4 regions of the Vibrio hyugaensis genome follow, and region 2 is predicted to be linked to each of the others. Evidence: predicted binding sites of a transcription regulator. Region 2 holds the regulator's gene; each other region holds the start of a gene.

Region 1 (4,268 bases), 1.7 Mb from region 2:
GATTACCTCCCTTCTCCCGAAGCAGCTTTGATTACCGGTATCACGCCGCAAAAAGCAATGCAAGAAGGCTTACCCGAGCCAGAATTTATTGCAAAAATTCACGCAGAGCTTTCGAAGCCAAAGACCACTAGCCTTGGATATAACAGTATTCGTTTCGATGATGAAGTGACACGCTACACCTGTTACCGTAACTTTATCGACCCTTACGCATGGAGCTGGCAAAACGGCAACTCACGTTGGGATTTATTGGACGTAATGCGCGCATGTCATGCGCTTCGGCCAGAAGGCGTGGAATGGCCAGAAAATGATGAAGGCTTTACCAGCTTTAAATTGGAGCACTTGTCGGTAGCCAACGGTATCGAGCACAGTAACGCCCATGATGCGATGGCAGACGTCATCGCGACCATCGAAATGGCGAAGAAAGTCAAAGCGGCACAACCGAAGCTGTTTGATTACTTTTTCTCTATGCGTAACAAACGCAAACTGAACGACCTTGTTGATATCGTCAACATGACACCGTTAATGCACGTTTCTGGCATGTTAGGGCGTGAATGCCAGTATACAAGCTGGATCGTACCTGTCGCTTGGCATCCAACAAACAACAACGCCGTTATCACGATCGACTTGGCAAAAGATCCTCAGCCGATCCTCGACCTTTCGGCAGAAGAGCTAAAAGTACGTTTGTACACCAAACGCGATGAATTAGGAGACTTGCTTCCTGTGCCTGTCAAACTGGTGCATTTGAATAAGTGCCCTATTCTTGCTCCCGCAAAGACTTTGACAGCCGACAACGCAGAGTTGATTGGTATTGATCGCCAAAAATGCTTAAGCAATCTTGCTTTACTTCGTCAGCATCCAGAGATCCGAGACAAACTTATTAGTCTATTCTCTATTGAGCGTGAATTCGAAAAGAGCGATGACGTCGATACGCAGCTGTACGATGGATTTTTCTCCCCAGCCGATCGAGCAGCAATGGATATCATCCGAGAAACGGATCCAAACAACCTCGCAGCTCTTGATATCGAATTCGACGATAAACGAATTAAACCACTGTTGTTCCGTTACCGTGCGCGTCATTTTACGGGCACGTTGGATGAGCAAGAGCAAAGGCGCTGGGCGCAACATTGTCGTGAAGTCTTCGAAAGCCAAATCGAAGAGTACATGTTGAATTTAGAAAACTTAGTTCACGAACATGAAAGTGACGAAAAGAAGATAGCACTATTAAAATCTGTCTATCGTTACGTAGAGAGCCTAGCCTCCTAATTTCTTACCTTGTTCAAACGCACCTTCGGGTGTGTTTGTTGTTTTATATGCTGTCAAAATGATTAAAGACCGATTACTACAGCTGATCCATTTGCTTATTTCCCTCGCACTTATTATGGGAGCACTTGGTATCGGCAACACAATTCAAAAATTCGCTGGCATCTCCGTTCCCGGAAGTGTTCTTGGTATGCTTGTGCTGTTTTTCTCTATGACCCTTGGCTTCGTCAAAGTCGAATGGGTTAAGCCTGGCGCGACGCTTTTCATTCGCTACATGATCTTATTGTTCGTCCCAATCAGTGTTGGTTTGATGCAGCACTTTGATATGTTGTTGGCGAATGCGCTGCCAATTATTGCGAGTGCAGTAGGCGGCTCACTGATCGTATTGGTCAGCTTAGCGTGGTTCTTAGATTACTTGCTGAAGGAGAAACACTAATATGTGGTTACTTGTCACTATTGTTGTTTTCCTAGCAGCACGTCAAATCGCCATTAAGGTCAATAATCCTATCGCGAATCCGCTACTGATCAGTATCGCTGTGTTAATTCCATTGCTTACCTTTTTGAAGGTACCGTTCGAGACTTACTATACCGATAACGAGTACATCAGTTTCTTACTCCAACCGGCTGTCGTAGCACTAGCATATCCACTCTATGAACAGCTCCCTCAAATCAAAGCGAACTGGCGTATTATTGCTCTGGCCTGTTCTTTGGGCAGTGTGATGTCTATGTTGACAGCGACACTGATTGCCGTTGCGTTCAAAGCAGATATTAGCCTAATTGCGAGTTTAGTGGGTAAATCGGTAACGACGCCTATCGCAATGGAGATCTCTAGCCACTTAGGTGGTGAAGCCGCTGTTGCCGCCATTCTTGTGCTTATTGTTGGCTTATTCGGTGCGATTTTGGCGTATCCAATCTTCAATCTTATCGGCATCAAACACCCTATTGCGCGCGGATTAACAATGGGTACCGTTTCCCACGCGCTTGGCACCGCAACTTGCGCAGAGAAACAACCCGGTGATGCTGCCTTTTCATCACTCGCACTCGTGTTGTGCGGTATTATCACATCGATACTTGCGCCAAGCTTCTTTGCTCTAGCCGTTTGGTTATACCAATAAAGATAAATGCCAAAGCCTGCTCTTTCTTGACGTAAATAGACTGAGCCGGCTTTAACTCCTTTCCAAAAAATTCGCAGTATGAATCTAAGTTGATATAGTTATTTATGGGACAGAGATAACGTTAAGCCTCTGTGCAATCGAATACATGTGTGAGCTCACTCTAACTATGTAACGTAAATCATCATTACAGACATTAACGTGATCCAAAGCACAGAACATTTCCATCTTTCGCATAGAATAACTGTCCATGCAATAACAAGGATTCAACATGAAAAGTCGCATTGAACAGGCGCTAGCAAGCGCTCCTGAAGCACTTTCAACACATTTTGCTCCTATCGTTCTCGCTGACGATTTTGATGCCACTATTTCTGAGCAACAGTTTGATGAGCTGCTGAACGCTACCAACCTTTCAGACAAAGAGCTTCGTGTTGCTCTACTTCCTTTTGCCGCAGCGTTTTCTTACGCTCCGATTTCTGAGTTTTATGTAGGTGCGATTGTTCGCGGCCTATCAGGTCGTCTTTATTTTGGCGCGAACATGGAGTTTTTCGGTGTTCAGCTAGGTCAAACCGTTCATGCTGAGCAGTGCGCTATTAGCCACGCTTGGATGAAAGGCGAACATGGCGTAAAAGACATTACCATCAACTACAGCCCTTGTGGTCACTGCCGTCAGTTCATGAATGAACTAAGCACCGCGAAAGAACTGAAGATCCAATTACCAGAACGTGAAGAAAAGTCACTTCATCACTACCTTCCTGAAGCGTTTGGTCCAGCAGATCTAGGCATTGAGTCAGGTCTTATGGCAGAGGTGAAGCACGAGTTTGTTTGTGATGAAGACGATGCTTTAATCCAAAAAGCCGTCAATGCGATGAACATCAGCCACGCGCCATACACTAACAACTTAAGCGGTATTGCGCTTGAGATGAACAGCGGTCGCGTATTCCAAGGCGCGTATGCAGAGAATGCAGCGTTCAACCCTAGCCTTCCTCCACTTCAAGTTGCTCTGATTCAGATCTTGATGTCGGGTGAGCAGTTTGAAGACATCAAAGCAGCAGCCTTGGTTGAAAACTCACAAGGCAAGATCAGTCACCTAGCTGATACTCAATCAACGCTAGAAGCACTAAATCCTGATATTCCAGTGAGTTTTGTGAACGTTTAATTCATACGATGCTTAAGAGATAGGCTCTACTTGAAGTAGGGCCTTTTTTATTATCAAAAACCATACGCAAACGTTTGCTTCATCCGTAAAAATCAGTATGATCCTCTGCAATTTCTGTTTCATCACTTTATTTTGTAAGGGAACACTATGTTCGGTACTGCTACTAGCACTCATGCTACCCGTGTATTACTTTTGGGCTCTGGCGAGCTTGGTAAAGAAGTGGCAATTGAATGCCAACGTCTTGGTTTGGAAGTAATCGCATGCGACCGTTATGCCGATGCTCCAGCGATGCAAGTAGCGCATCGTAGCTACGTCATCGACATGCTTGATGGTCAGGCACTGGAAGAGATCATCAACAAAGAGCAACCTGCTTACGTGGTTCCTGAAATTGAAGCCATCGCGACAGATAAATTAGTCGAATTAGAAGAGAAAGGCTTGAATGTTGTTCCTACAGCGAAAGCAACTAAGTTAACAATGAACCGTGAAGGCATTCGCCGCCTTGCTGCTGAAGAGTTGGCGCTAAACACTTCCCCTTATCAGTTTGCTGATAGCTTTGAGGACTTTAAAGCGGCAGTAGAACATGTTGGTATCCCATGTGTTGTGAAGCCAGTGATGAGCTCTTCAGGTAAAGGTCAAAGCGTAATCAAAACAGAAGACGACGTGCAAGCGGCTTGGGACTATGCACAAGAAGGCGGTCGCACGGGTGCTGGTCGTGTCATTGTTGAGGGCTTTATTGA
Region 2 (4,268 bases):
TGAAGCTGTGGGAAGAGGTCGGTCTACCAAAAGGTGTGATTAATCTCGTCCAAGGCGCGAAAGAAACCGGCATTGCGCTTGCGGATGCGAAAGGCATTGATGGCGTGCTGTTCACCGGTAGTGCAAACACAGGTCATGTTCTGCATCGTCAGTTTGCTGGTCAGCCGGGCAAAATGCTGGCGCTTGAAATGGGTGGCAATAACCCGATGGTTATCTCGGATAACTACGGCGACCTAGATGCGACGGTTTATACCATCATCCAATCGGCTTTCATCAGTGCAGGTCAGCGCTGTACTTGTGCACGTCGTCTTTACATTCCATTTGGCGACAAGGGTGATGCCGTCATTACTAAGCTGGTGGAAGCGACACTCAATATTAGAGTCGGCCAACCATTTGCAGAACCTGCGCCATTTATGGGACCACAGATTTCGGTCGCGGCAGCTAAATTCATTCTGGATGCACAAGCAAACCTACAAGCACTTGGTGGAGAAAGCTTGATTGAAGCGAAAGCAGGCGAAGCGGCGTTTGTTTCTCCAGGAATTATTGATGTGACGAACATTGCTGAACTGCCAGATGAAGAGTACTTCGGTCCACTTCTGCAAGTAGTGCGCTACGAAGGGCTAGAGAAAGCGGTAGAACTGGCTAACGATACACGCTTTGGCCTTTCTGCGGGTCTGGTTTCAACCGACGACCAAGAGTGGGAATACTTCGTGGACCACATTCGTGCCGGCATCGTGAACCGCAATCGCCAGCTAACGGGCGCAAGTGGTGACGCACCATTTGGTGGTCCGGGTGCGTCGGGTAACCTACGTCCAAGTGCTTACTACGCAGCAGACTACTGTGCGTATCCAATGGCATCAATGGAAGGACAAGAGGCGGTCTTGCCTGCCACATTGAGTCCGGGTGTAAGCCTGTAATAGAGAAAACGAAGCGGTGACAAAGTATCGCCGCTTCTCTCTGCCGGAGCTATTTACCAAGTTAGGATTCTGGTAAGCGCGCTGGCAAACGCCAAAGGCGAGCTTAAGACTCTCCAGTGCGTGTTGACTGACTGGCACTTATGCCACACATACCGTCACAGGTTGATGACCGCTCGTTCGTGATTCTGGACAGCCTCCGGGCTGTGAACGAGCGGTCAACTTCTCTTACCCCTAACTCTACATTGCATAACAAGGAGTCGTTATGACGCCCGATGTGTTATTTGAATCGCTATGGCAAGACTACATTAAACGTCTTTGTCCTTCCGCTGCTAAAGTCCATCAACTTCTTCAAGAAGATGAGCCTCTGATTAATGACCATATTGCTCTACGTACGTTTAATGTCGATCCCCTAGGCATTGAAACGTTAGCGAAGCCATTCTTGGCGGTGGGCTACAAAGCCTGTGGTGACTACGTATTTGAAAGCAAAAAGCTGGTAGCAAAACATTTTGAGCACCCAGATCCAAAACAACCAAAAGTCTTCATCAGTGAATTGAAAGTGGATGAGTGCTCACCAGAGCTACAAGCCATTGTTCATAAATTGGTAGAGCAGGTTGATGCTTCTAAACTGACAGGCAGTGACTTCTTATACGGCGGACGTTTGTGGAACCTCGGCTATGCTGACTTCCAAACCTTGGCGAAAGAGAGTGAATACGCTTCTTGGCTTGCTGCGCACGGTTACGGAGCTAACCACTTCACAGTGAGCGTTAATCAACTCAACCAGCATCAAGAAGTGAAGCAAGTGAACGACTACCTACGCACTGCTGGTTTCACCATCAACGAGAATGGCGGTGAAGTAAAAGGCACGCCAGAGGTGCTACTAGAGCAATCATCGACCATGGCAGACAAAGTGCCAGTGACCTTTACTGAAGGCGTTGAGGTGATTCCTGGAGGCTTCTACGAGTTTGCTAAGCGCTATCCAATGGATAACGGTGAGTTGTACCCAGGATTTGTGGCTGCATCGGCAGATAAGATCTTCGAAAGCACCAACGGTTAATAGATACGAGAACGGGCTATGCCCTATGAATTCGGAAACGCTTCGCCTCGGGAGGCTTTAACTCTCGGAATCTGAGAGGGCTATATCTCGAAGGACGAAGTCCGCTCTCGGAACGCAGTGTTCCCAATTCTCGGCTCTTTGTTTTCCGTTCCCTATTCTCAGCTCTTAAAAACAAAAAAGCCACCAAACTTGCATTTGGTGGCTTTTAAATTTTTTAAACGTTAATCGAGATTAACGAGTTCCGTAAACAACGATAGTTTTACCGTGCGCAGAAATTAGGTTCTGCTCTTCTAGCATCTTCAAGATACGACCTACTGTTTCACGAGAACAGCCAACGATTTGGCCGATTTCTTGACGAGTGATCTTGATTTGCATGCCGTCTGGGTGCGTCATCGCATCTGGCTGTTTAGCAAGGTTCAGAAGAGTCTGAGCGATACGACCAGTTACGTCTAGGAACGCTAGGTCACCCACTTTTTGGCTAGTAACTTGTAGACGACGAGCCATTTGCGCAGAAAGACGCATTAGGATGTCTGGGTTAACTTGGATAAGTTGACGGAATTTCTTGAAAGAAATCTCAGCCACTTCACAAGGAGATTTAGCGCGAACCCAAGCTGTACGCTCTTGGTCTTCTTCGAATAGACCAAGTTCACCAATGAAGTCGCCCTGGTTTAGGTAAGAAAGGATCATTTCCTTACCTTCTTCGTCTTTGATAAGAACCGCAACAGAACCTTTAACGATGTAGTACAAAGTCTCTGCTTTTTCGCCCGCGTGAATTAGCGTGCTTTTTGATGGGTACTTATGAATATGACAGTGTGAAAGAAACCACTCTAATGTTGGGTCGGTTTGAGGTTTACCTAGAACCATAATATCTCACTTCCTCTGCAGGGTACGCTTGCGCTATCCATATTTTAGCTAAGCCTGAATTGGCCTACTAGAATAAGAGCACTTTTTATATGCTGCAAGCTCTCTTGTGTTTCGGTTAGAAATAGTATCCTTTTTCGAAAACGATTTCTTGATTTTAATCGTGCCATCATTGAGATTTTGTAAGCAAAACTGTGCACATGATCACGGTATGAAAAGTAAACACTACGATGGCAAGGTTTTTAGCCAATTTTCCCTGTTTCGATAAGTTGCTGCAGAATCGGCCTTACTATGAGCTCCATTGCAAAGCTCATCTTACCGCCCGGTACCACAATAGTATTGTGGCGAGACATGAATGAGCCATCAATCATTGCCAGTAAATAAGGAAAGTCGACATTCTTTATGCCGCGAAGGCGTATGACAACAAAACTCTCATCTAAACTTGGGATGCCTTTGGCATTGAGTGGGTTGGATGTATCGACCGTTGGGACACGCTGAAAGTTGATGTGCGTTCGAGAGAACTGCGGGGTGATGTAGTTTAGGTAGTCATCCATTGAGCGCACGATCGAATCCATGACCGCTTCTCTTGAGTGGCCACGATCGCGCGTGTCACGGACGAACTTTTGAATCCATTCTAAGTTGACGATTGGCACCATGCCAATTAGAAAGTCGACGTGACGTGCCACATTGACATCGCCATCCACCACGCCACCATGCAAGCCTTCGTAGAACAAGACATCACTGTTTTCTGGCAGATCTTGCCAAGGTGTAAAGGTGCCCGGCATTTGGTTATATGGGACCGCTTCATCAAAGGTGTGCAGATAACGGCGCACGCTGCCAGTGCCATCTTCACCAAACTGACGAAAGAACTCTTCTAACCCCGGAAAGTCATTGGCTTGTGGACCAAAGTAACTGATGTGTTTGCCTTGCTCGCGGGCTTTACGGATTTCGACGTCCATTTCTGGACGAGTAAAACGGTGAAAGCTATCGCCTTCGACCCATGCAGGTTTGACGTTCATCATATTGAACATCTTGCGGAAGGCTTCAGATGTAGTGGTGGTACCGGCACCGGATGAACCAGTAACCGCAATGATTGGATGTTTAGCTGACATGACAAACCTTGTCGAAAATTACTTACCTGTAAAGTGCAGCATGCGTATGCTGCACGGTCGATAACCCACTATAGCACGTAACAAGCCCTTGTCATCGAGTGGGGTACGGTAAAATGTGAAGGGTCTAAAACTTTGCTTTTAATTGAATATCTACTGTTTCATGCAGCTCAGAAAAGACGATGAGTGCTTCACCTTTTTCTAATTGGTATTTGACCTGATCGATTTTACTTTGCAGTGAAACTTCGACCGAGCCATAGTCGGTGCCTTCACGTAGTACGAATTCACGAATCAAATTTTCCAGCGTTTCTGGCGCGATGTCTTGCC
Region 3 (4,268 bases), 580 kb from region 2:
AAACCTGTACTCGAGAAAGGCAAACAGGCACTCGTTCTCGTACCTGAGATTGGTCTAACACCACAAACCATTAACCGCTTTAAACACCGTTTTAATGTTCCTGTTGATGTGATTCATTCTGGATTGAATGATACCGAGCGGCTCAATGCGTGGCTTTCTGGAAGAGACAAAGCCGCCGGCATCATTATTGGAACCCGCTCGGCCCTGCTCACACCTTTTGCCGATCTCGGTATTATTATTGTCGATGAAGAGCACGATGCATCTTACAAGCAACAAGACAGTCTGCGTTACCACGCTCGTGATGTCGCCGTGATGCGCGCCCATAAAGAGCAAGTACCTATTGTGCTTGGTTCTGCAACCCCTGCTTTGGAAACGCTGCACAACGCACTTACGGGGAAATATCATCATCTGACCCTGACACAACGCGCTGGTTCAGCGGTTCCGACCACGAATAAAGTCCTCGATGTCAAAGGGCTGTATTTGGACAGCGGCTTATCGGCTCCTCTAATTGCTGAAATGCGCAAGCACCTAAAAGCAGGCAACCAAGTGATGTTGTTCTTGAACCGTCGTGGTTTCTCGCCTGCACTCATGTGTCATGAGTGTGGTTGGATTGCGGAATGTAAACGTTGCGATGCGTACTATACCTTCCATCAATACAGTAACGAGATTCGCTGCCATCATTGCGGCTCACAACAACCTGTAATTCATCAATGTCAGGGCTGTGGTTCGACCCAGCTTGTGACAGTTGGCGTGGGAACCGAACAACTTGAGTTGCAACTGGCCGAGCTTTTCCCTGAATACAAAGCCATTCGCATTGATAGAGACAGCACGCGCCGCAAAGGCAGTTTAGAAGACGCGCTTGAATCAATTCGTAAAGGCGAATACCAAATTCTGATTGGAACACAGATGTTGGCGAAAGGTCACCACTTCCCTAACGTCACCCTTGTTGCACTATTAGATGTCGATGGCTCTCTTTATAGTAGTGATTTCCGTGCTTCTGAAAGACTGGCTCAGCTATTTATTCAGGTTGCAGGCCGAGCAGGCCGAGCTAGCAAGCCTGGTGAAGTGATACTTCAAACTCACCACCCCGAGCACAGCTTGTTGCAAGCCCTTTTACATAAAGACTATCGACACTTTGCCATGACGGCATTGGAAGAACGCAAGTTAGCTCAACTACCACCATATAGCTTTTTAACGCTGTTTAAAGCCGAAGCGAACCAAAGTGAAATTGTCGAGGACTTCCTTCGTCAGGTGCGTTTTACTCTTGAATCACATCCGCTATTCGATGATTCCTGCATGGTGCTGGGGCCAACGCCTTCACCACTTGCTAAACGTGCAGGTAAGTATCGCTGGCAGTTACTTTTGCAAACTCAGCATCGCTCATTGATGCAAAAGTTATTAACCAGTGCCAAACCTGCTATTGAGTTGTTGCCAAATGCCAAGAAAGTTCGCTGGAATTTAGACATAGAGCCACAAGATCTCAGCTAGCAAACGTTTAACCATGTAATGAATTGCCTTTTAATGTGAGTAAAATCACAATAGGATTGCAATTTTTGTTAAACAGACCGTAACTTTACCTTTAGAAATGAATAGACTATTCAAATTAGTAAAGTCTAAAGTGGATCAGTCACATAGGCTTCAATTAGAACAATGACAAACGTCACCTTGGCGAATATTTTAAGAGGGTAAAAACTATGGCGACAATGAAGGATGTTGCCCAGCTTGCAGGGGTATCTACTGCGACAGTATCACGAGCATTAATGAATCCAGAAAAAGTCTCTTCTTCAACAAGAAAGAGAGTGGAAGATGCCGTACTAGAAGCTGGTTATTCACCAAATTCATTAGCTCGTAACTTACGAAGAAATGAATCAAAAACCATTGTCACTATCGTTCCGGATATTTGCGATCCGTACTTCTCAGAGATCATTCGCGGTATCGAAGATGCAGCGATGGAGCATGGCTATCTGGTTCTGCTTGGCGATAGCGGTCAACAAAAGAAACGCGAGAGCTCATTTGTAAACTTGGTCTTCACCAAACAAGCCGACGGTATGTTGCTGTTGGGTACAGACTTACCCTTTGACGTCAGCAAGCCTGAGCAAAAGAACCTACCACCTATGGTGATGGCCTGTGAATTTGCCCCTGAGCTGGAGTTACCAACTGTTCATATCGATAACCTGACTTCAGCGTTTGAAGCGGTGAACTACCTAACGCAACTTGGTCATAAACGCATCGCGCAAATCTCTGGCCCGGACACTGCGGTACTTTGCCAATTCCGTCAGCAAGGTTATCAACAAGCGTTGCGTCGCGCGGGCATCAATAAAGAACCACAATACAGTGTGATTGCAGATTTCTCCTTTGAAGGTGGAGTACAAGCCGTTCGTAAACTGCTTGAATTACCAGAGCCTCCAACGGCACTCTTCTGTCACTGTGACACCATGGCGATTGGAGCCATTCAAGAAGCAAAGCGTCTTGGTCTTCGTATTCCTCAAGATTTGTCTATTGTCGGCTTTGATGACATTCAGTTCGCGCAATACTGCGATCCACCACTGACCACCATTTCTCAACCTCGTTACGAGATTGGTCGCCAAGCTATGCTGATGATGCTAGAGCTACTTAAAGGCCATGATGTACATGCTGGATCTCGACTGCTCGATACTAAGCTTGTCGTTCGTGGTAGTGCTGCGCCTCCACCATTACGATAAGCAACGCAAGACTCCCCAAGCGACGCATTTAGCGTCGCTTTTTATTACCCACTTTCCTGCACGTAACTAACAAGATTACACGAATAGGGTGTTTTATCTTTTCAATCTGGATTAACATATTTGCCAGAATCCTTGATGACCTGAAGTAACCGTGGCAAATAGAGATTATGTAAGACGCGGACGCGGCGCTCCGAAAAAGTCTGCAAAAAAACAACCTTCAAGAAAAAAACCTTGGCGTAGTGGTCTACTGGCAATTTTGCTCGTGGGCGGTTTTGGCTATGGGCTGTATTTATTAAGCTCAGATCCTGAGCCGGAAAAAACGGTGGTTGTTGAAACACCAACAACAAATACCACCAGCAAGCCAAAGCCGAAGAAAGACATTCCACCGCCACCGAAAGAGAAGTGGGAATACGTCGATACGCTTCCGAAACGTGAAGTCGAAGTCATCGCCAAAGAAATTCAGGTATCCAAAGTTCCTTACGTGATGCAATGCGGTGCTTATAAGAACCAAAGCCAAGCAGAAGAGCGTAAGTTAGCGATCGCCTTCCAAGGTATGACAAGCCGAGTAACCAAAAAAGACGGTAGCTCTTGGTACCGTGTTGTACTTGGCCCATACAAGTTCAAACGTGAAGCAGAGAAAGATCGCCACAAATTGCAACGCGCGAAAATCGAGCCTTGTGCGATTTGGAAGGAGAATCTTTAATTCTTGCAGGCCTTAAAAATACGAAGACCAACCGAGCGATCGGTTGGTCTTTTCTTTAGAGAAGATGGCTTGAAATCGAGATTCCCCACCCGTTCAATCTTCACTCTAGGAAACGACGCGGATAATTCATCATCATTTATGCAACCCAACTCCTCTCATCCAACACCGCTGTTATCATCCTCGTTCAAAAACACAAAACATCCTGTATCTCATCGAAAAACAACTTCCCCTTGAATCCCCAATTCATTTGCCCCATATACTTAATTAAATCCAAAGAGAAATAATTAAGAGGTCGACTGTGACTACCATTGTATCTGTACGTCGAAACAATAAAGTCGTCATCGCGGGTGATGGCCAAGTGTCGCTAGGCAATACCGTAATGAAAGGCAATGCGCGTAAAGTTCGCCGCCTATACAACAACCAAGTACTTGCCGGTTTTGCTGGCGGTACCGCGGATGCCTTCACCCTATTCGAACGCTTCGAAAGCAAACTGCAAATGCACCAAGGCCACCTAACTAAGGCAGCAGTGGAACTTGCAAAAGACTGGCGTAGCGACCGTGCACTTCGCAAACTAGAAGCGCTGCTAGCTGTAGCGGATGAAACGGCTTCACTTATCATCACAGGTAACGGTGACGTAGTTCAGCCAGAGAACGACCTGATTGCCATTGGCTCTGGCGGCGCATACGCACAAGCAGCAGCAACCGCACTATTAGAAAACACAGACCTAGACGCACGCGAAATTGCAGAGAAAGCACTGAACATCGCTGGCGACATCTGTGTATTCACCAACCATAATCACACTGTAGAAGAACTAGAATCTACAGTAGAGCTTCCTAAGCCAACGGCTTAAGCGTAATCGTAAC
Region 4 (4,268 bases), 830 kb from region 2:
AGGTTAGTAGCGCCAATGATATTTGAACCCACAAACGGGCGCTGATTGACGAAGGCAAGCGCCATTTGCGCAGGATCTAATCCATGGTCTCTCGCTAGGTTGACGTATGCTTCTGTCGCTTTAACACCTTGTGGTGTGAAGTAGCGAGCGAAGCGTTCCCAAACCGTGCAACGCGCACCTTCTGGTTTTGCTCCGTTGAGGTATTTACCGCTCAAACAACCAAATGCTAGTGGTGAATAAGCCAGTAGCTGAACGCCTTCGTAGTGGCTGATTTCAGACAAACCAACTTCGAAACTGCGATTAAGTAAGTTATATGGATTTTGGATTGAAACGATTCTTGGTAAGTCATGCTTTTCTGCCAAACGCAGCAGTGACATCACCCCCCACGGCGTTTCATTCGATACGCCGATATAACGCACTTTCCCAGCCTTAACTAGTTCAGTGAGCGCTTCCAACGTTTCAATCAGCGTGACTTCTTCTTGTTTGTCTGGGTAAGGATAGTTGAGTTGACCAAAGCAATTGGTTTGACGTTGCGGCCAGTGCAGCTGGTACAGATCAATATAATCGGTTTGTAGGCGTTTAAGGCTGTCATCAATCGCAGTATGAATATGGCGACGGTTAAGGCTCATGTTTTCACGAATGTATGGGACGTTGCGCGGACCAGCTACTTTAGTTGCTAAAACCACTTTCTCACGTTTACCACTTTTCGCTAACCAATTGCCAATGTACTGCTCGGTGAGTCCTTGTGTCTCTGCTTTCGGTGGTACGGGATACATCTCGGCAGTATCGATGAAGTTCACCCCATGATCGAGGGCAAAGTCGAGCTGTTGAAAAGCTTCTTGTTCGGTATTTTGCTCACCAAACGTCATAGTGCCAAGGCAGATCTTACTGATCTCGAGTGATGAGTGCGGTAGTTTTGTATATTGCATTTCACATCCTTGAAGAGTTACCGACTGAATAAGTCATTCCAATATAGGGGATTTTTAGTTGCTGTCGCAAATGATTTAAGTTTCGCGATGTAGTTAACTCGAAAGTTATCAATACGGTAACTAGACTTAAAGGATCTTGTAAAGGAGGTGCAATATGCAGAAGCATCAACTCGACATGTGGTTGCATGGCTATCACAAAGACTCCTATAAAACGCCTAAGGTCTTTGTGATTGGTTGTTCTGATGTCTCTGATTACCTATTAGCAGTGGAGTACAAACACCAACTTGAACCGATCAAAGACGGTGAAGATCCGATTCATTTCGGCTCATTGGATCTGGTGAAAGAAGAACTGCTGAGGTTGGGGATAGATAAAGCTTATTTGAGGCTGCACAATGCTTACGATGAGTTTGGCAGTGAAGGTACAGCCTCGTACTGTGATATTGAGTTGTCACTCGTGACGCACTGATCATTCTGATTGGGCGTTGATGTAGTGCTTCAATAATATCTGTTCGGTGAATTGTGTCCTAAGGTAGAAACCACGGGGCAGGGTTTTTATCGGTTTACCATTTGAGCTGTAAGCTTCAGTTAGTGCTTTTGCGTTTGCTGCTTTAGGTCGCAAGTGAAGCGCTTCTCCATGTCTGGCGGAAATTTGATCAAACTTACCCAACACGATCAATTCCATCAGTTCTTCCCAATCATTTTTTAGAATTAACTCTTCTTCTTGATCGGGTGACCATATCAATGGGCTACCAACTCTTCGCTCTGCCAAAGGAATCTCGCGCTCGCCCTCTACAGGTACCCACAGTACTCGTGACAGTTTGTTGCGAACGTGACTGGTTTCCCACGTGAGTCCCTGAACCCCAGTCAATGGAGCGACAGAGACAAACGTTGTCTCTAGTGGTCGACCTGAATAACTGATCGGAATGCTTTTTAGTTCGATCCCAAGCTTGGCAAAGTCTTGTTGCGGTTTGCTTCCTGCTGGCGCACCTAAATGCCATTCCAGTAATTGCCCAACCCAGCCTTTATCGCGTTTTAAGTTTTCAGGAACAGCCATTCCTGCCTCTTCGGCAAGCTCTGTAAAGCTTAAGCCCGCAATATCATGTGCGCGCTCCATCAGTTCAGCTTCGGATTGTGGTTCTGGTTTCATAACGGCAATGTGATGAGGGAAAACGTTAGTCTACCAAATTTCATCAAAATCGACTGTCCAAGATTTCACCGAGCTGGATTAAGAATGATCAATTCATAACTTATCCACAGATTAGAAAGCCACCAATAGGATCTCCATGTAGGCTGGATGAATAAACAGGGGTTTAAAGATGGATTGAGACTTGATTTTATTGAGATGTCATGAAGTCCTACCTGTTCAATGTGGATAAATAACCGATTGAGCGATCTTTGACCGATCTGTATTTGGTGAAAAGATCATCAGGAAAATAAAGATCGTTAAATCGCCATTTTTGGGTTTATGTTTTTATAATCAATATCTTATGTTTGTTTTGTTTGTGGTTGGAAAATATTGCTTGTAATGGTTTTGAACAAAAATCTTTATTGATAATGATTTCTTCACAAAGTTATTCACAGAAAAGGTGAATAAATGTGGGCTATGTCTCAATCTTGTGTTGATAAAATAATGTCTGTCTAAAAGATATCCAAAAAAGGCCAAAAGGTAATAAATCTTGCTCATATCACATCAGTAAGTTTGCTAGTAATGGGGATATGTGGAAAAATCACGGTAATAAAAAATTATTCATAGAGGTTAGCCGGTGATAGATGGCGATGGTTACCGACTTAATGTTGGTATTGTGATCTGTAATAACCATGGTCAGGTCTTCTGGGCTAAACGATACGGGCAACACTCATGGCAATTTCCACAAGGTGGGATTGACGAAGGTGAAACACCTGAACAAGCCATGTTCAGGGAGTTATATGAAGAAGTCGGTCTGACGAAAAAAGACGTTAAGATCATCGCAACAAGTCGTCATTGGTTAAGATATAAGCTACCAAAGCGATTGGTGCGTTGGGACTCCAAGCCTGTTTGTATCGGCCAAAAACAGAAATGGTTTCTGCTGCGATTAGAATGCGATGAATCCCGCATCAATATGCAGCGTGGGAAATCCCCTGAATTTGATGGTTGGCGCTGGGTAAGCTACTGGTATCCAGTTAGGCAAGTTGTTTCTTTCAAGCGAGACGTTTATCGTCGTGCGATGAAAGAGTTTGCATCTTTAGCCATGCCTTTTCGAGAGCGTAAGACGAAAGGGAAAAGAAAAAAGCAACGTAGATAGAGGATCAACATGCTCAGTCAGCTAAGGGAAATAGTTGAGAAAGTCTCCAGAGTCGATGATGTGCATCTGGCACTGGATATATTGGTTAAAGAGACTTGCGCAGCCCTATGCACTGAGTGTTGTACTATTTATCTAGCTAATGATGAAATGCAGCGCCTTGAGTTAATGGCAACTCAAGGCCTTATTTTTGAAGGCGATAGTATTCATATCAACTTCAACGAAGGCTTGGTCGGTTTAGTCAAACGCAGTGCGGAACCACTAAACTTAGCTGAGGCTTCAACCCATCCTGATTTTAAATTCTTCCCTCAACTCGGTGAGCAGGTTTACCACTCCTTTCTAGGTACGCCGATCATTCATCGTAAACAAGTGCTCGGTGTTCTGGTTATCCAGCAGAAAACCCCACGCTTGTTTAGTGAGATGGAAGAGTCTTTCCTTGTGACCTTATCTGCGCAGCTTGCTGTGTTGATTGCGCATGCGCAAAACTTAGGTCACTGGCAACTCGCCTCCAAGCCTACTGTTATCAAGGGGCTTCCAGCTTCGACTGGTGTCGCTATCGGCGAGTTCTGGTTTGATAATACTCAACCTAATTTAAGTGATGTTTTCCCTGCCTCTGCCTTAGATAAAGAAAGGGAACATGAACTTTTGGCGGTTGCTGTGGAAAGAGCGTTGAATGACTTTCGCCGTATGCGTAAGAAGTTTGACAGCGAAATCAATAAAGACGCGTTAGCTATTTTTGACCTCTTTACCCACTTACTCAACGATCCAATGTTGCGTGGTGATCTTAAGAAGCAGATCGAAAAAGGCGACCGAGCGGATTGGGCATTGCGACAAGTCGTCGAAACCTACTCAAACCGCTTCGCGCGTATGTCAGACGTTTATCTACGTGAACGTGCTCAAGACATTCGCGAGCTTGGGCAACGCTTGCTTTACTTTTTACATAATAGTGAGCAAGAGCATGCCTCGATTGATCGCCCAGTGATTTTAGTTGCCAATGAACTCACGGCGACGCTACTTGCTTCAATACCAAAACAGCACTTACTTGCCGTTGTTTCGCTGG

Evidence for each region. The regulator CRP, encoded in region 2, controls carbon source genes, mostly activating them, when cyclic AMP is high. The targets are predictions, from matches to a motif close to TGTGANNNNNNTCACA.
Region 1: cdd (cytidine deaminase) is a predicted target of CRP. The motif match lies at 2,524-2,539, and genes of this name have one in related genera.
Region 3: cytR (DNA-binding transcriptional regulator CytR) is a predicted target of CRP. The motif match lies at 1,523-1,538, and genes of this name have one in related genera.
Region 4: rppH (RNA pyrophosphohydrolase) is a predicted target of CRP. The motif match lies at 2,525-2,540, and genes of this name have one in related genera.

The regions. Positions count from the first base shown of each region.
Region 1 is NZ_CP025794.1:629,442-633,709, forward strand. Features, by position in the region: gene sbcB (exodeoxyribonuclease I) at 1-1,263, shown strand, start outside; gene C1S74_RS03625 (CidA/LrgA family protein) at 1,322-1,696, shown strand; gene C1S74_RS03630 (LrgB family protein) at 1,698-2,375, shown strand; gene cdd (cytidine deaminase) at 2,644-3,531, shown strand; gene purT (formate-dependent phosphoribosylglycinamide formyltransferase) at 3,679-4,268, shown strand, end outside.
Region 2 is NZ_CP025794.1:2,504,475-2,508,742, forward strand. Features, by position in the region: gene astD (succinylglutamate-semialdehyde dehydrogenase) at 1-917, shown strand, start outside; gene C1S74_RS12390 (DUF1338 domain-containing protein) at 1,180-1,971, shown strand; gene crp (cAMP-activated global transcriptional regulator CRP) at 2,203-2,835, opposite strand; gene C1S74_RS12400 (phosphoribulokinase) at 3,075-3,944, opposite strand; gene C1S74_RS12405 (YheU family protein) at 4,069-4,268, opposite strand, start outside.
Region 3 is NZ_CP025794.1:1,928,335-1,932,602, forward strand. Features, by position in the region: gene priA (primosomal protein N') at 1-1,488, shown strand, start outside; gene cytR (DNA-binding transcriptional regulator CytR) at 1,695-2,702, shown strand; gene C1S74_RS09560 (SPOR domain-containing protein) at 2,854-3,405, shown strand; gene hslV (ATP-dependent protease subunit HslV) at 3,704-4,255, shown strand.
Region 4 is NZ_CP025794.1:1,677,997-1,682,264, reverse strand. Features, by position in the region: gene C1S74_RS08380 (NADP(H)-dependent aldo-keto reductase) at 1-929, opposite strand, end outside; gene C1S74_RS08375 (DUF6482 family protein) at 1,084-1,395, shown strand; gene mutH (DNA mismatch repair endonuclease MutH) at 1,396-2,076, opposite strand; gene rppH (RNA pyrophosphohydrolase) at 2,693-3,211, shown strand; gene ptsP (phosphoenolpyruvate--protein phosphotransferase) at 3,221-4,268, shown strand, end outside.